DNA from 3 places in the Enterococcus saigonensis genome. Region 1 is predicted to be linked to each of the others. Evidence: predicted binding sites of a transcription regulator. Region 1 holds the regulator's gene; each other region holds the start of a gene.
The links. Region 1 encodes LexA, which represses DNA repair genes until DNA is damaged. Its sites were predicted from a motif close to CNAACANNTGTTNG; they were not measured.

Region 1 (4,665 bases):
TCTCTGCTGCCACCATAGTATTATTAGACGATGACAAATCTGCTGAACCGCCCCATAAAGTTGGCACAGCTTTAGATAAAGCTTGAATCATTTCTTTACTTGATACACGGCTTGCTTGTGACGTTCCTTCTTCGTAAACAGGCAATTGTGCATCCCAACCATCAGAAAGTTCCCCAGCAAAAGCAGCCTTAAATTGTGCTGCTAATTGTGGATATTCTTGCGTATACGCTGCAAACATTTTATCCCAAGCATCTTCTGCTTTTTGTCCGCGATCATTGATTGCTTCTTTAAAACGTTTTGAAGCTTCCTCAGGTACAGTAAAATCGGGATAATTCCAATCGTAAGCTTTTTTAGCAGCGGCGATGCCTTCTACTCCAAGGGGAGCTCCATGAACTTTATTTGTACCTTCATTCGGTGCACCAAAGCCAATAATTGTTTTGACTTCAATCAGTGTTGGTTGGTCTGCGTTTTCTTTAGCTTCTTCAATTGCAGCAGAAATTGCCTCTAAATCATTGCCATCTTTTACTAAAATATGTTGCCAACCATAAGCCTCAAAACGTTTTCCAACATTTTCTGTGAAAGCTTTTGAAGTTGGTCCATCCAAAGAAATATCATTTGAATCATATAAAACGACAAGTTTGCCTAATTTCATGTGTCCAGCCATTGACGCTGCTTCTTGTGAGACACCCTCCATTAAATCACCATCACCACAAAGTGCGTAAGTGTAGTGATCAATGATATTAAAATTATCACGATTATAAGTAGCTGCTAAATGCGCCTCACTCATTGCCATACCAACAGCCATTGCAATACCCTGACCTAAAGGACCAGTCGTGGCTTCAACACCATCCGTATGATTTACCTCCGGATGTCCAGGTGTCTTACTACCCCATTGACGAAAGTTTTTTAAATCATCAATTGTAACTTTGTAACCTGCGCAATGTAGTAGACTGTAAAGTAATGCTGAACCATGACCTGCAGATAATACAAAACGGTCACGGTCAGCCCAGTTACGAGATGTGGCAGGATTAATTTTCAAATGTTTTGTCCAAAGAGCATAAGCCATCGGTGCAGCTCCCATTGGTAACCCTGGATGACCAGAATTTGCAGATTGAATTGCTTCAATACTTAATGTACGTAAGGTGTTAACGCTCAATTCATCGATTTTATCAAACAATTGTGCTTCCTCCTATTTTAGGTTTTTTTTACCTTTATTGTTTACATCCTCATTGTAGCGGATTATTACTAGAAAAGCAATTAAATATCAATCCCGATTGTGTAAACCTTTTTGTTTTTGAATTTCCTTTAATTTATCCGGTGTTACATCGTTTCCTTTAGGATCAACAACTTTCATTCCTTCAATGTGGTGTCGCATACCTGAACGGAAAGCTTTTAGATACTCTTCACGTAAATTTATTTGTTCGCGTGCTTCTGCATCAGTTAAGCTAGCTTCTTTTTTCTTTTTTGCCAGCTCATTAATACGTGCTAATTTTTCTTGTGATAGCATTTTAAAATCCCCTTTTTATTATGAACTTTAAACTATTTAGTAACACAACTCTTTTCTTATCTTAGCTAAAAAAAAGCGCTCTGACAACCACAAACCCAAAGCGAACGTCTGTTTGATTTGTTTTATACTTTATGCTAAACTTAAATTATTAAAGAAAGAAGGTGCAGTATGGCTAAACGCACAGAAAATCGCCAAATTGAAATTTTAAAATTTATTCACGATCGCGTCTCGCAAAAAGGTTATCCTCCTACTGTGCGAGAAATTGGTGAAGCAGTCTCTTTATCCTCCACATCAACTGTTCACGGTCATCTTTCCCGTTTAGAAAAGAAAGGTTTAATTTTACGTGACCCTACAAAACCACGGGCAATTGAATTAACCGAATTAGGGCTTGAAAAAATCGGAGCTCAACCAGAAACAATTCCAATGCTCGGTGTTGTAACAGCTGGTGAACCAATTTTAGCCGTAGAAGAAGCATCAGACTTTTTCCCAATTCCACCACACTTATTAAACGACAGTGGCTCTTTGTTCATGCTAACAATCCGTGGTGAAAGTATGATTAATGCTGGTATATTGGATGGCGATCAAGTCATCGTTCGAAAACAAGCCTCCGCCAATAATGGAGATATTGTAATTGCCATGACTGATGAAGACGAAGCAACCTGTAAAAGATTTTTCAAAGAACGTGATTATATCCGACTTCAACCAGAAAATGATTATCTGGAGCCTATCATCTTGCAAAATGTTAAAATCTTGGGTTTAGTAGTTGGCCTTTATCGTGATTTACTTTAAGAAGGTAAAAATAAATCTTCGAAATTTTCGAGGATTTATTTTTTTACTTTACAAACCGAACATACTTTCGTATAATCAATATACAAACGTTTGTTCGTATATTTTAATTGAGGTGAAAAGGATGAATACATTTCGTAATATTTCTTTAATCGTTTTGGGTTTAATTGTCAGCTTTGTCATTAGTCACTATGGTATTGCATTAGCCGCTTTGATTTTTGTACCTCCCTTTTTAATTTGGTTTACCATGTGGGACGAAAAAAAATATCGTCAAAGTATTCGTAAATTTTATCCTTATAACCAAAAAGGCCAAAATACCTATCATCAATACAAATAAAATTTCTTAATAGCCATTCAATATTACTTTGATAAGAAATTATTTTTCAGATTTGACAGATTAGTCTCAGGACTTTTACGTCAAATCTTTTTTTGTGTCTGACAACATAATAATTGAAATGAAGCTACTTAAATAATACAAATATAATCGTTGCGAGACTTTTTATAGATATTGCTATTTTTTTATTACGCGAATACTTGCAAATAAAAAAATCGTACTATCTCAACTAGAGAGTACGATTTTTACTTATTTGTTATAAATTTTAGGACCTTTTCGCATATTTTTACGATCATTTTTTGGTGCTTGCATTTCTTTTACTCGGCCACCGCCTTGTTTTTTCTTAATTAACTCGAGCATCTTTTCTTTTTGATTCATTTTTTTCTCCTTAGTTTACCTTAGCTATTACTTTTAAAGCCTGTGATTACTGATTATACAAGATAGAATTCCTTAAAGCAAATACTGCATGTTTGATAAGGAAGTTAGATTCGCTATCTTCCAATGATAGCTTGGTAAAAATGATACCCGGCTAACTTATTGAAAGTATTCAGTACTGGCGTTAATAGCTTTTAGAAAAAGCGATGCGTGAATCACATTTCTGAAAACATCACAACTCGTTAATCTTGTACTGAAAATTTGGTAAGTTTTTAACATCATTAACGACTTTGTGCTATGATAACCTGCGGGAGTGTGGAAGATGAAAAAAATACTAATGCTACTACTGACTCTAACAGGAGTAGTTTTGACAGGTTGCTACAAAGAGGCTGAAAAAACAGCATTCGATTCAAAAAACAATACTTTTTGGGTAGCTACGGATATTCATTTTATTGCCCCATCTCTTCACGATGATGGGAAAGAATTTCAATTTATCAAAAAGACTGCAGCCGGTAAGGATTTGGATTATCAACAAGAAGCTTTAACTGCCTTTATTGACAAAGCAAAAAAAGTAAAGCCAAAAGCAATCATCTTAACGGGCGATCTAACACTTAACGGCGAAAAGCAAAGTGCCAAAGAAATGGCAAAAATTTTTTCTCCTTTACAAAAGATTGGTATAAAAGTTTTAGCAATTCCAGGAAACCACGATATTTTTGATGGCTGGGCACGCAAGTATAGTGGAGATACTAAGAAACGTATTGCCCAAATTTCACCTGCTGATTTTAAAAAATTTTTTCCAGATGGTTATAACCTTGCAACTAGTGTAGACAAAAGTTCTCTGAGTTATGCGCTTAAAATTAATAAAAAATACGACTTCATTTTTTTGGATACAAATGAGTATCCCATCCAGCCAAGTCGTGCGCAACCTCATACGGGTGGCCAAATAACCAAAGAAACATTGACTTGGCTAAAAGAGTGTTTAAAAGGAGCACAAAACAACAAAAGAATTCCAATTGTCTTTATGCACCATAATCTTTTTATTCATAATCCTCTTGTTTACAAAGGTTACGTTTTGTCAAATGCTCAAACGCTTAAAAGTCTTTTAGCACACTATCATGTGCCAATAGTTTTCTCCGGTCATATTCATGCTCAAGATATTATAAAAGATCCTACTAGAGAAACCGATATTATAGAAGTTGTTACTAGTTCTTTTGCTATTGCCGATCATGCTTATGGTGAATTAAAGCTTACACCAGACAACATTTCTTATACGCGCAAAACGGTTGATGTCGACTTATGGGCTAAGGAAAATAAAAAGACTGCTAAAGATCTCCGTTATCATAACACCTATTTAAAACAGCTTTTCCTAAAAGATGGGGAAAGATTAGCCTATCAGCAACTTTTAGATCAAAATATTCGCAATAAGAGTATTTTGGAACCGGCAGCCAATTTAATAGGCGAAGTGAATTACAATTATTTTACTGGTCAAGACAATTATTCGTTAAAAAAAAGAACGCAACTAAAAAAATCACCTGCTTATAAAGAAGTAGCTAAATACACACCCTTTCTACAAAAATATGTTGATTCTGCAATCAATGATACAAATTTACCTGATCAAAAATTAAGAATTAAACTCAAATAAAAAACTTCAGGAAATGCCACA
Region 2 (4,665 bases), 280 kb from region 1:
GGAATCACACGTTCAGTGATTGTAAATGCGCTACGAAAGCTAGAATCAGCTGGAATTATTGAATCCCGTTCTTTAGGGATGAAGGGCACGTATTTACGTGTTTTAAATAAACGTTTCAAAGAAGAGTTGGATAAACATAATCACTAAGCAATTATGGAGTATGGTGTGCAGCAAAAAGGAAATGATAAACTAGGAGGTGCCGTAAATGACGGTTACAATTGAAAATGATCAGCTAAAAGCTCAGATTTCCTTACATGGAGCCGAGCTACAAAGTTTAGTTAGTAAAGCCAATAGTTTGGAATATATTTGGCAAGCAGATCCTAAGTACTGGGGAAAACATGCACCTGTTTTATTTCCTATTGTAGGTGCTTTAAAAGAAGATAGCTACCGCTATAAAGGCCAAACGTATCACTTACCTAAACATGGTTTTGCTCGCAATATGGATTTTGAACTTTTAGAAGAATCCGGTGATACTGCTAGTTTTATTTTGTCCGCAACGCCTGAAACTAAAGCAGTTTTTCCTTTTAACTTTGAACTAATTATTCGCTATGAACTAGGCGGTGATGGTTTGACGGTGAAATATGAAGTGGAAAATTTGGATGAAGAAGAAATGTTCTTTTCAATTGGAGGGCACCCAGCCTTCAATGTTCCTTTAGCAGAAGGATTGAGTTTTGAAGACTATTATTTAGCTTTTTCTCCACGTAAATCGCGGTTAAATTTGCCTCTTGATGGGAACTATATCAATTTAGAACAGCGTACACTTGGACAGACCAATACAAATTTAGCGTTAACACATGATATGTTTAAAAATGATGCGGTTATCTTTGAAACAAAAGGGTTAAATGCAATTTCTATTTGTAGTGAAAAATCCCCGCATAGTGTCACGTTAAGTTATAAAGATATGCCGTATGTTGGGATTTGGTCACCTTATCCAACGGAGTCGCCTTTTGTTTGTATTGAACCATGGTGCGGTATCGCGGATACAACGGAGTCTACCGGAGAACTTATTGAGAAATTAGGAATTCAACAACTTGCTGGTCGAGAAAAATTTAGTACAAAATATGCAATTACTGTAAAATAAAATTAAAAGACCACTAAAAGACTTTAGTCTTTTAGTGGTCTTTTTGAAATTGACAATAAGATTAATGAGGTTGGACTTATTTTTTTTGGCGATTTAAGCCAAATGGAATTCGACTTTCTGTGCCATTTTTTATGCGTTTGATGTTGTCACGGTGACGATAAAAAATAAATAGTGTAAGACCAGTTGCAATGATTGTTAAAAGCCAGTTGTGCTCAGGTAAAACTGATGGCCAAACTGTTGGTAAAATAACTGTAGACAACGTAATTAAAACTGCCGCAATCATACTTGTTAAACTCACCATACTGGTGATAAAAAGACAAATAACAAAAATTGTTGCAGAGTAAATAAAGAAGATAGGACTATAGCCTAGTAACATTCCGGCACTTGTCGCCACGGCTTTTCCACCTTTAAAACCGGCAAAAATCGGGAAAGTATGACCTAAAATGGCACAAACGCCAAACCATAGCGGGTTAATATTTGTAATATGAAATATGGCTGGCAACAATGTGGCGAATGTTCCTTTCAAAATATCCATTAATAAAACAATAGTTCCAGCCGGTTTTCCTAAAACACGAAATGTATTGGTAGTACCAGTATTGCCACTTCCAAATTGTCGGATATCTTTGTGGTAGAAAATTTTTCCAATCCAGACACCAGAAGGAATAGATCCTAATAAGTAGGCGATTATCATTAAAATAATTACTTTCATAAATAACCTCAATTCTTCAAACTAGCGTAATTTTAGCATGAAAAAAAAACAGGAACAACTCTTTGCTAATATTTCTTTAATAGGATATAGTCTAGATGGTCAATAATCAAACTTGATAAGTTAAGGAGTGGTAGTATGTTTCAAAATCCTAGCCAAGAAAAAATATTTCAATTTTTAAAAGAAGCAAAAACGATTGCGGTAGTTGGATTGAGTCCAAAGGAAGATCGTACAAGTTTTCAAATCGCACGACTATTACAAAACCATGGCTATCGGATTATTCCAGTAAATCCACAATATGCAGGAAGTGAAATTCTAGGCGAGACAGTTTATTCAGACTTAGTGAGTGTTCCAGAAAAAATTGACATCGTGGATATCTTCCGTCGCAGCGAGTTTTTACCGGAAGTAGCAGCAGACTTTTTAAAAACTGATGCTAAAGTTTACTGGGCCCAATTGGGTTTAGAAAGTGAACAAGCTTTTGAAATGTTACAGGCAGCAAATCGGGGTAATGTGATTATGAATCGTTGTATCAAAATTGAGTTAAACAAAATGGAAGCATACTAAATTTAATAAAAGTTCACTAAGCAAACTTGAAAGCTACTTGAGCAACATAAGAGTTTGCTTATTTTTTTGTCTTAAGGGTAGATTTAATCTACGTAAATAACTAGTGTTTATGAAAATAATCCTTAGGTAAAAGTGTTTTTATTATTAGTTGGGATTGCATTTACAAGTTTTTTTCTTTAAAATAATCAAGAACGTATGTTTGTTTTTTCTTTTCAGTTTGAAGGGTGTCTTTGTTCTTACTTATTTAATACTTTTTTTCACAGGTTTTTTAGAGTAAGATAGAAGGAGCGCTTTTGAATTGCGTTAAAATAGTGTAGTATAACAGGGCTTGTCCCATTACTTTTATCAAAGGAGCGTTTGCTTTGGCAAAAAAAACAACTGAGTATAATGACGCCTCCATTCAAGTCTTGGAAGGACTTGAGGCTGTCAGAAAACGACCAGGAATGTATATCGGCTCGACGGATAGTCGTGGATTACATCATTTAGTTTACGAAATTGTCGATAATTCTGTCGATGAGGCTTTATCTGGTTTTGGTAATGAAATAGATGTCACAATTAGTCAAGATAACAGTATTACAGTTAGTGATAACGGTCGCGGTATGCCTGTTGGGATGCATGCTTCTGGCATTCCAACTGTGGAAGTTATTTTTACTGTCCTTCACGCGGGTGGGAAATTTGGACAAGGAGGGTATAAAACTTCTGGAGGCCTTCATGGTGTAGGAGCAAGTGTGGTAAATGCTTTATCAAAATGGCTTACTGTAACGATTGTCCGTGATGGAATTGCTTATGAAGAAAAATTTAAAGACGGCGGCAAACCGCAAGGAACATTGAAAAAAATTGGAAAAACGAAAAAGAAGAACGGTACTACTGTCACTTTTTTACCGGATGATACCATTTTTTCAACAATTAAGTTTTCTTATGAAACATTAGCTGAGCGCCTGCGGGAATCTGCCTTTTTATTACGTGGCGTCAAAATTACATTGACGGACTTACGTGGTGAAGAGCCAGTATCAGAAGTTTTTCATTTTGAAGAAGGTATCAAAGAATTTGTTGCTTACCTTAACGAGGAAAAAGACACCCTAACACCAGTGATTTACTTTAATGGGGAAAAAGATGGCATTGAAGTAGAAATTGCGATGCAATATAACGATGGCTATTCAGAAAATATTTTATCTTTTGTTAATAATGTCCGCACAAAAGATGGCGGCACACATGAAGCTGGTATGAAAGCTTCCTTAACAAAAGCTTTTAATGAATATGCGCGTAAAGTAAATCTATTAAAAGAAAAAGATCGTAATCTGGAAGGAAGCGATTTTCGTGAGGGATTAGCTGCCGTACTTTCAATTCGAGTTCCAGAAAACTTATTACAGTTTGAAGGACAAACAAAAGAAAAACTAGGGACTCCAAGTGCAAGAAATGCAGTTGATGGTGTTTTAGGCGAGCAGCTTGGTTTTTATTTGCAAGAAAATAGCGAAATGAGCCAAATGTTAGTTCGTAAAGCTATTAAAGCTCGTGAGGCTCGCGAAGCAGCCCGTAAAGCTCGCGAAGAGAGTCGTACCGGTAAAAAACGTAAAAAAGGTGAATCATTACTTTCAGGGAAATTAACACCAGCTCAATCACGAAACCCTCAGAAAAATGAATTATATTTGGTCGAAGGGGATTCTGCCGGTGGTTCTGCCAAGCAAGGACGCGATCGCAAGTTCCAAGCAATCTTGCCACTGCGAGGAAAAGTAATTAATACCGAAAAAGCCAAACTACAAGATATTTTGAAAAATGAAGAAATTAACACCATGATTTACACGATTGGTGCGGGTGTGGGGCCAGAATTTGCTATTGAAGATTGTAATTACGACAAAGTGATTATTATGACAGATGCGGATACGGATGGTGCCCATATCCAAGTGTTGCTTTTAACTTTCTTTTATCGTTATATGAAACCATTAATTGAAGCTGGAAAAGTCTATATTGCGTTACCTCCTCTTTATAAAGTTTCAAAAGGTATCGGTAAAAAAGCGGTGACTGAATACGCTTGGACCGATGAAGAATTACAACAAGTTATTCAAAAAGTTGGAAAAGGTTATATGTTGCAACGTTACAAAGGGTTAGGAGAAATGAATGCCGAACAATTGTGGGAAACCACCATGGATCCTGAAACTCGTACGTTAATTCGCGTGCGAATTGACGATGCGGCCCAAGCAGAACGACGTGTTACGACATTAATGGGCGATAAAGTTGAACCAAGGCGTAAGTGGATTGAAAGTCACGTTCAATTTTCATTAGAAGAAGATGGCAGCATTTTAGAAAAAAAAGCGGA
Region 3 (4,665 bases), 550 kb from region 1:
AGAAGCCATTCCTGCCAATGCCCCAATTTTATATATGTATGGTGCCTTTGGGAAACGTTTAAGTCGTACTGATGCAGTAAATGAATTATTTAAAAATAAACGGGCAACTGTTTCTTTAGGTTATATTGGATTATATGAAGTTGCTGCTACTTTCTTTGGAGGAACTTGGGAAAATAATCCAACTGCCAAAGATTTTACGTTAAACATTGTCAAATCATTAAAAGCTCATGCAGATGACTGGGGTAACGAATACGGCTATCACTTTAGTGTCTATTCTACGCCAAGTGAAAGTTTAACTGATCGTTTTTGCCGTTTAGATACTGAAAAATTTGGTACGATTGAAAATGTTACAGATAAAGAATACTATACGAACAGTTTCCATTATGATGTCCGTAAAAACCCAACACCTTTTGAAAAATTAGATTTTGAAAAAGATTATCCAAAATATTGTTCGGGCGGATTTATTCATTATTGTGAATATCCAATGCTCCAACAAAATCCAAAAGCTTTAGAAGCTGTTTGGGATTACTCGTACGATAAAGTTGGGTATTTAGGTACGAATACGCCAATTGATCACTGCTATGAATGTGGTTTTGAAGGAGACTTCACGCCAACAGAACGTGGCTTTGAATGTCCGCAATGTGGCAACCACGATCCTAAAACCTGCGATGTGGTAAAACGGACCTGTGGATACTTGGGAAATCCGCAAGCACGACCAATGGTTCATGGGCGGCATAAAGAAATTTCTTCACGTGTGAAACACATGAAATGATGTCTTTGTATTCGTAATAGCTAAAAAAGCCCGAACGCAGTTAGCTGACGCTCGGGTTTTCTTGCCAGAAAAATGAAAAAACAACCTTGGCACACTTGCCAAGATGCAATATTAGAAAGAAGGCATTTTTATGCGTAATCCAAAACCCAAAGAATGGCAAGCTAGTATGTATAGTAAAAATTATATCGCAGATTATAAAGCGTTTAACTTCGTTGACGGTGAAGGTGTTCGTAACAGTTTGTATGTCAGTGGTTGTCTTTTTGCCTGTGAAGGATGCTTTAATAAAGCTGTCCAAAATTTCAACTATGGTACTCCTTTTACCAAAAAACTAGAAGATCAAATCATTACAGACTTGAGTCATGATTATGTTCAAGGACTAACACTATTAGGTGGCGAACCTTTTTTAAATACTCAAGTCTGCTTACAGGTAGTTAATCGGGTAAAAACAGAGTTTGGAGCGCAAAAAGATATTTGGAGTTGGTCTGGGTATACTTTTGAAGAACTGCTCCAAGAAACTGACGATAAATTAGAATTGCTAAATAAAATTGATATTCTAGTGGATGGACGTTTTGAACTGGCTAAACGTAATCTAAATCTTCAATTTCGTGGTAGCAGCAATCAACGGATTATTGATGTCAAAAAATCTTTAGCATTAGGAAAAGCTGTTATTTGGGATAAATGTCACGATGCAACAGAAAGTTTTGAACAAATAAAAAAGCAAGATTTAATCTAGCAATACTTTAAAAATACTAATTGATAAAAAAGACGAGGCAAATAGACATTTGCCTCGTCTTTTTTGCACGTACGTTCTATTTTTAAACTAACCTTCGTCTCCCCACAAAGGCAAAATCACATTTTCAAAAGTTATTGGATCTAAATTTGTCACTGTTACCCCTAAAAGACGGATGCCCTTTTCAATCCCACCCACTTCTTCCCAAATTAAACTTGCTTGAGAAAAGATAGTATGCTTATCGGCTAAATAAGTTGGGAATGTTTTTCTTTTAGTAACTGTTTCATAACCTGTATATCGAACTTTCAAAACAATAGTTTTACCGTGTTTCCCAACTCTTTTTAAAGAGTCGGCTACATTTTCAGATAACTGTCTAAGTTGTGATAATACTGCTTCTTCAGTTGCAAGAGGATTGCCATAGGTATGTTCTTTTCCCACCGACTTTCGTTCTCTTGTTACACAAACAGGTGAATCATGTATTCCCCGTACTTTCCGATATAAAGAATACCCCATTTTACCAAAGGATTGAATTAATTCCATTTCTGTTTTTTTAAATAAATCAGCTCCCGTAAAGATTCCCATTTCATGCATTTTCGGAACAGTTTTTTTCCCGACGCCATAAAATTTTTCAATTGGTAAGGCCTTTAAAAAAGTCACCGCATCTCGGGGTGGAATAACCGTAATTCCTTGTGGCTTCATAAAGTCAGAGGCTAATTTGGCTAAAAATTTGTTATAACTAACTCCCGCTGAACAAGTCAGTTGCAAATTTTCCCAGACATCGCGTTGAATCAATCGTGCAATTTTTACTGCCGAGACACTACTAACTTTGTTTTTTGTAACATCTAAATACGCTTCATCAATTGAAACTGGTTCAATAATATCGGTATACTTCAAAAATATACTGCGTACTTCTTTTGAAACTGCACGATACTTCTCGTGATTTCCTGGTACAAAAATAGCGTGTGGACACAATTCATAAGCCTTTTGTGCACTCATAGCAGAATGAATACCGTATTTACGTGCCTCATAATTAGCAGTAGTTACGACGCCTCTTCCCCCTGTATCACTGGGATGGCGAGCAATAACCAATGGATGTTTGGCTAATTCAGGATTGTCCCGTTCTTCAACAGAAGCAAAAAAAGCGTCCATGTCGATATGAATAATTTTACGACTCGTATCGTTTCTTAAAGGAAATTGTAACTCTGCCATATTCTCTCCTCGCATTCTTCTCTATTATACAAAGACAAACAAATGTTCGCAACTTTTCTTCATGCTATTTGAGAGTATATTGCCGCTAAATGCTTATATTTTATTCTTAAAAGATAAACATCAACAGATTTTGTTATGCTACAAAGAAATGATGAAGTCTTAGTTATGGCATGATTGCTACAAGAAAGAATAAGGACCACTCAAAGGAATTAAAACTTGAAGCTTTTCTTATTTATTTAGATGGATTGGATAGCCAAAGAAATGTCGTCAAAAAACTTCAAGACTGGATTAAGCTATATAATTCTCATGAAGCCTTCAAATCAGAAAGTGATGGAAGTGAACATGAGACAAACAAGAAAGCCGCACCCTAAAGGAAGACGCGCAAATTAGAATCCCTCAACTCGAAGAACAAGTAAAACACCAACAAAAGGAGATCAACCTGTTAAAAAGGGAGAGGATAAAAAACATAGAATAAGCGAAAGTCATACGAATCATTCGTAATAAATATCTTGAAAAAGGGTATCATGGGAGTAATTCAGAATTTTTATAACAGAATTGTTGAAACTGAACTGACACAAAGTATGTCTTGTGTTGAAAAATGTGTTGATAATGGACCGATGAGATATCACAATCTGTATTGCAAAACAAGCTAATCATTCCTGTATTTCAAATATAAAATATTCTTTATTTTGTATTTGAACCGCATAACCAACTAAGCAGTAATGCGGTTGTTGCGGCTTAGAAAAGTAAAAAAAACTACTCTTCAAGAAGCAAAGAGCAGCTCTAAAAATCATTCATTATTTCATTATCCTATTGACAGTTAGCCCTCCATTTATTCTACTGACTCATTAATTTCATGATAATCTTTATAAACGATTTGTTTCTTTACTTGATTATTTTGTGCAACCACTTTAATTGCTGCATTAGGTTTCATACCACTTTCAATTAAACTTTCCACTTGTTCTTTAAAAGTTAATGCTGGCCTTTCTATAGCTGCCTTTGTGGCATCATCGCTTTTGTTAAAGCCCGCTACAAGTAAGCAACATTCCCCTTTAACTGTATTTTCAGTTAAATACGTGGCCAATTCTTCCAAAGTTCCTCTCAAATACTCTTCATGTACTTTCGTCAACTCACGACATACTACTGCTTGACGACTACCAAAAACCTCAGCTAAATTCATTATGGTCTGTTTTAAACGATACGGTGACTCATAAAATATTAACGTTGCTGTCTCATTTTTCAAAGCAGTTAACACGTTACGCTGTTCACTTTTTTTGCGCGGTAAGAATCCATAAAAATAATTGGGTTGTGGTGTTAAGCCAGAAGCAATCAATGCTGTTAATCCCGCTGTAGGACCTGGTAACGCTACTACAGGAATTGCCGCTGCAATACACGCAACGACCAATTCATGTCCTGGATCGCTAATTGAAGGCATGCCTGCATCACTCACTTGAGCTACACTAACTCCTTGTTGTAACAAGTGAATTAATTCGGGCACCCGTTCTTTAAAGTTATGTTCATGTAAACTTTTTTGTGGTGTCTTAATTTCAAAGTGATTCAATAATTTTTGAGTATTTCGCGTATCCTCACTTGCAATCAATTGCACGGTTCTCAATGTTTCCACACCACGATAGGTCATATCTTGTAAATTACCAATTGGCGTTGGTACTAAATATAATGTCCCGTTTTCCGAGTTACCTTTAAAACTACTTTGCTTTTGCATGTACAATCCCCTTTTCATAAAGTGAAAAAGAATTGATAAGAAAGGTTACAAACGCTACCTCCCAATCAATTCTTTCACCCTTAGTTTTGACTTTCGCGATACAAGACTTCCAAACAAAAAACGCACTGTTCATCATTTTCTCTTCTTGCACCATAGGATTCACGACAAATATGAAAACCTTCTTCATAAATTTTTTCCAAATTCATGCGGGATTTAGACATGCCTTGTTTC

Region 2: the regulator LexA is predicted to act here: its motif matches at 2,540-2,553, upstream of parE (DNA topoisomerase IV subunit B).
Region 3: the regulator LexA is predicted to act here: its motif matches at 2,747-2,760, upstream of dinB (DNA polymerase IV).

The regions. Positions count from the first base shown of each region.
Region 1 covers NZ_AP022822.1:1,412,377-1,417,041, forward strand. Annotated here, with positions in the region: gene tkt (transketolase) at 1-1,177, opposite strand, end outside; gene EsVE80_RS06680 (DUF896 family protein) at 1,265-1,507, opposite strand; gene lexA (transcriptional repressor LexA) at 1,676-2,296, shown strand; gene EsVE80_RS06690 (hypothetical protein) at 2,418-2,630, shown strand; gene EsVE80_RS13995 (hypothetical protein) at 2,877-3,005, opposite strand; gene EsVE80_RS06695 (metallophosphoesterase) at 3,325-4,644, shown strand.
Region 2 covers NZ_AP022822.1:1,690,274-1,694,938, reverse strand. Annotated here, with positions in the region: gene codY (GTP-sensing pleiotropic transcriptional regulator CodY) at 1-147, shown strand, start outside; gene EsVE80_RS07950 (aldose 1-epimerase family protein) at 206-1,081, shown strand; gene plsY (glycerol-3-phosphate 1-O-acyltransferase PlsY) at 1,158-1,790, opposite strand; gene EsVE80_RS07940 (CoA-binding protein) at 1,926-2,351, shown strand; gene parE (DNA topoisomerase IV subunit B) at 2,714-4,665, shown strand, end outside.
Region 3 covers NZ_AP022822.1:860,411-865,075, reverse strand. Annotated here, with positions in the region: gene nrdD (anaerobic ribonucleoside-triphosphate reductase) at 1-772, shown strand, start outside; gene nrdG (anaerobic ribonucleoside-triphosphate reductase activating protein) at 903-1,505, shown strand; gene dinB (DNA polymerase IV) at 1,593-2,711, opposite strand; gene rsmI (16S rRNA (cytidine(1402)-2'-O)-methyltransferase) at 3,544-4,434, opposite strand; gene EsVE80_RS03995 (DNA replication initiation control protein YabA) at 4,515-4,665, opposite strand, start outside.